DNA from 2 places in the Micromonospora sp. AMSO1212t genome. Region 2 is predicted to be linked to the other one. Evidence: riboswitches for the same ligand, from Rfam matches in the RefSeq annotation. Region 2 holds a riboswitch; the other holds the start of a gene.
The links. Region 2 has a riboswitch for cyclic di-AMP ahead of F8279_RS02355 (C39 family peptidase). Riboswitches for the same ligand answer to the same signal wherever they lie in the genome.

Region 1 (2,194 bases), on a different contig from region 2:
TGCGTACGGGTCAGCAGCTCGTCGAGGCTCGCGGCCGCCGAGAACGGGTCGTTGGTCATATCCGCACTTTCTTCACGTCTTAGCCGAGCATCGTGACCCTAGCAACCGGCTCCGACGAATCGCGGTCACCGGCCGCTGCGGTCCGCGTCTCGGCGCCGCGAGCAGGGCGGACGCCGACGGCGCGGCGTGTCGCGGACGGCCGAGCGCCCGGCCGGACGGGCCGGCCGGGCGCTCGAGGGCCGCTCAGCGCAGGTGCAGCCGCTGACCGGGGAAGATCAGCCCGGGGTCGTCGCCGACCACTGCCCGGTTGCGCTCGTGCAGGGCACGCCAGCCGCCGTCGACGCGCTGCGCCACGGCGATCTCCGACAGCGTGTCCCCGCGCCGGACCACGTACGTCCCGGCGCCGGGAGCGGGCTGCGGCGCGGCCTTCGTCGCGGGCCGCTCCGGCGCGGCCCCGCGCGTGGCCGCCCGCTTCGGGGCGGCCTCGCGCGGGGCGGCCTTCGTGGTGGCCCGCTCGCCGGCCGCGGCCGACCCGGAGCTTGCCGAGCCGCCCTTCCTGCCGCAGACCGGCCACGCGCCGATGCCCTGACCGCGCAGCACCCTCTCGGCGACGGCGATCTGCTCGGACCGGCTGGCCAGGTCGGCGCGGGCGGCGTACTTCTGCCCGCCGTAGCCGTTCCAGGTGGCACGGGAGAACTGCAGCCCGCCGTAGTAGCCGTTACCAGTGTTGATCTTCCAGTTGCCGCCTGACTCGCAGCGCGCGACCGCGTCCCAGTTGACGCCCGCGCTGGCCGGAGCGGCCGGGCCGAACAGGGCCGCGGCACCGACGGCGGCGCCGGCCAGAACCGCCCCGAGAGCGGCACGGCGGCTTCGGGTCGAGTATTCAGTTGCCATGTGGATTCCTCCACGCCGACGAGGTGAGCTGTCGGGTTCGGGCCGAGGAGCCCGGCCGCCGGTGGCGGCTTCACCCCGAGGTGACGATGCACCGTGGAACGTGTGGTTCCCCCGCTCCCGCGCGAGGTTCGGTTACCGGGGACGGCGGCGGGATTTGGCGTTTCCGGCCCGCGGTGTCCGCGTCTGCGAACGAAACCGACGCTAGGGACGATTTGCGACGATCGTCCACTTCTTGTGATGCTCTTCACCCGGCCGGGCTACCGGCGGCGGCGCTACGGTGGCAGGGCCAGGCAAGATCACGGGAGGGGCGGGACGGATGACCGATCACGGACACGAGCTGACCTTCGGCGGCTTCCTCACCCCCGCCGCCGGGCAGCCCGACCAGGTGGTGGCGCTCGCCCGGCTCTGCGAACAGGTCGGGCTGGACCTGGTCACGTTCCAGGACCACCCGTACCAGCCGGGCTTCCTGGACACCTGGACACTGATGTCCTACGTGGGAGCCGCCACCGAGCGCATCCGCCTGGCCGGCAACGTGCTCAACCTGCCGCTGCGCCAGCCGGTGGTGCTGGCCCGCAGCATCGCCAGCCTGGACCTGCTCACCGGAGGCCGGGTCGAGCTGGGGCTCGGTGCGGGCGCGTTCTGGGACGCGATCGAGGCCGCCGGCGGGCGGCGCCTGTCCCCCGGCGCCGCCGTCGAAGCCCTCGACGAGGCGATCCGGGTGATCCGCGAGGTCTGGGACACCGACCGGCGCGGCATGATCCGGGTCGACGGCGAGCACTACCGCGTGGTCGGCGCCAAGCGCGGGCCGGCGCCCGCGCACCCGGTCGGCATCTGGGTCGGCGCGTACAAGCCGCGCATGCTGCGCCTGGTGGGCCGCGCCGCGGACGGCTGGCTGCCGTCCCTGTCGTACCTGCCGAAGGGCCCCGACGAGCTGCCCGCCCTGAACGCGCTCGTGGACGAGGGCGCCCGCGCCGCCGGGCGCGACCCGGCCGCGATCCGCCGCATGCTGAACGTGACCGGCACGTTCGCCCGCTCGTCGGCCGGCTTCCTGGCCGGGCCGCCGGAGCAGTGGGTGGAGGAACTGGCCGGGCTCACGCTGGAGCACGGCATCACCACGTTCATCCTCGGCAGCGACGAGCCGCGCGCGATCCAGATCTTCGGCCAGGAGGTCGCGCCCGCCGTGCGGGAGCTGGTCGCGGCCGAGCGCACCGCGCCCGGCGGCGGCGACCGCGCCGCCTCCGACGAGCAGACCGCCGCGGGCGGCCCGAGCGCGCTCGGCGTCACCCCCACCCCCGACCCG
Region 2 (2,194 bases):
CCGTCGCGTCGCCCATTGGCGCAGTCTGCCACCGCCCGCACACGACACGCGAGACCGAACCCACCGAGCCGGCGCCCCACCAGCCCGTCGATCTTGCAGTTACGGCCCGCGGGATGCCCGGATTGCCCGTTGCAACGGGGCCACAACTACAAGATCAGCGGGGCGGGCGGGCGGGACTCAGGCGGAGTAGCCGCGCGTGGAGACCCAGTGTGCCAGGTCGATCGTGGTGACCCAGTACGAGGGCAGCGACGGGTCGGCCGAGTCGGCGATGCGTACGGCCCGGCCGTCGTTCTTGTAGCCGACCACCGCGACGTAGTGGCCGCCCGGGAACGAGTGCCAGCCGCCGTTGGTGTCGGTGGCGGTACCGGCGACGTTCGCGACGACCCCACGGCCGTTGTTGATCGCCTCGACCACGTCGGCCTGGAGCCGGTCCATCTGGGCCGGGGTGGCAGTGCCGGGAATCATGCGGGTCCGGTACGGGTTGCCCTTGACCTGCTGGTTGAGCACCCGGGTGGTGTCCTCGGCCGAGTTGGTGCCCATCTCGGTGGTGCCGAGAGGGCCGGCGAGCGCGTCCTGGCTGCGCTCGATGCCGGCGGCGCTGAGCGCGTTGCGCACGGCAGCCGGACCGCAGTAGAAGTAGTTGATCTGCGCCTGGTAGTCGTAGTCGAGCGACTTGCTCGACGGCGGCTTCGGCTTGGCCTTCGCCGTGGTGTCCGGGTCGGCCGCCTTCTTCGACGGGGAGGCGCTCGGCGACGCGCTGGGCGCGGCGGAGGCGCTGGGCGACGCCTGCGGCACGGCGATACGGGCCTCGCCGCGGCTGGCGGGCTGCTCGCCGAGGCGGGCGGCGCCGAGATCGGCGACCGCCGCGGTGTTCTCCTGGACCGGGGCGTCGTCACCGGCGGCGGCGACGGTGCCGGCACCGGCGGCCAGCACGAGCGCGGCGGCCGATCCGGCGATGATCTGGTACGGGCGTTCGGTGACGATCCGTCGCAGCTGACGCTTCAGGTGGTGCTTCACGAAATCCTCCACGGGGCGTGAGCGGCACACGCCGGCCCGGCACGCGGAGGAGCTCACACGTGCTGGCGGGGCCGGATGGCCGGGGGATCGGGAACGCCCGTGATGCCGGGCGCCCAGGGGGCGGTTGCCGGTCGCGCGTCAGGCGAGCGCGGGCACCGCGGTGCCGTGGAGGCGGGGGGACGATCGAGGGGTGGGCAAGAGGGGTAACTCCTTCCGTGGCCGCCGACCGGGTTAGCTGACGGATTCGGGCGGGAAGTACGCCCTACCGCGGGCCGTAGGCTCGCGGATTCACCCCGATGTTGCTCATGGGTCCCCGGTTCGTGGAACTCGATTAGGCGGGTCGGTGCGGCGTCGCCGTCGGCGATCGATTACCGCATCGGACGCGCCGACACTACCGGTGGGTATGTCCCATGCCAAGCGCTCCCACCTGCGTAAACGTGATCCGCGGTAACAGATTTCGGAACACCCGGTTACTGACTTCACTCAATGGGACAAGCAGTTTCGACGGCGCCCGACGGCGGAAACAGGACAGACGGCGAGCAGCCGACCGGCAATTGCGCGACTCGATGACCCGTTCTGTGCCCCGCGCCCGATTCGGTGACCCGGGTGACCGGGCTCACCATATTCCGGGTAACGATTCGGTCGAGACGAGGCGTGTCAGCCGACCCGGGCCGGGCGCCACCGCGCGTTCCGGACCGCAGCGGGCACCGGCAGGGCGCTCGTCGTCGCACTCCGGTACGGCAGAGCGGGCCGCAGGGCCATGGTTGCCGCGTACGCCTCGGCGGCGAGCGTCCGGGCGGCCTCGGCGGCCAGTTCCGCGTCCCGCCAGGCCGTCCGTTCCCGCGCGGCGGCGCGCTCCCATCCGGCCCGGCGCCCGTCCCTGACCGTGCGGGCCAGCACGATCTCCTGCTCGGCCGGGTGCCGGCGCGGATCCCACCCGTTGCGGTGCGCCAGCACGTCGGCGAGCTGACGGGCGGTCAGGTCGCCCCGCCAGTGCGCCGACATGGCGGCGTGGTGCAGCCAGCGCTCCCGGGCCGCGTACTCGCCCGGGGTGCGCGGGGTGCGCGGGGCGCCCAGCGCGGCGGCGCCGGCCAGGCGGCGGGCGGCGCTGTCCGCCTCGTCGTACGCGGTCCAGGCCCGGTCCGCCTCGTCCTGCGCGGCAATCCACTGCTCCCGG

Region 1: it holds a riboswitch for cyclic di-AMP, as region 2 does, so the genes downstream of both, F8279_RS18530 (transglycosylase family protein) here and F8279_RS02355 (C39 family peptidase) in region 2, are expected to answer to the same signal.

Annotation. Positions count from the first base shown of each region.
Region 1 is NZ_WBKS01000072.1:10,462-12,655, reverse strand. Features, by position in the region: gene F8279_RS18535 (YbaB/EbfC family nucleoid-associated protein) at 1-59, opposite strand, end outside; gene F8279_RS18530 (transglycosylase family protein) at 244-894, opposite strand; cyclic di-AMP (ydaO/yuaA leader) riboswitch at 893-1,038, opposite strand; gene F8279_RS18525 (LLM class flavin-dependent oxidoreductase) at 1,211-2,194, shown strand, end outside.
Region 2 is NZ_WBKS01000004.1:109,590-111,783, forward strand. Features, by position in the region: gene F8279_RS02350 (alpha/beta fold hydrolase) at 1-16, opposite strand, end outside; gene F8279_RS02355 (C39 family peptidase) at 178-1,029, opposite strand; cyclic di-AMP (ydaO/yuaA leader) riboswitch at 1,223-1,365, opposite strand; gene F8279_RS02360 (hypothetical protein) at 1,675-2,194, opposite strand, start outside.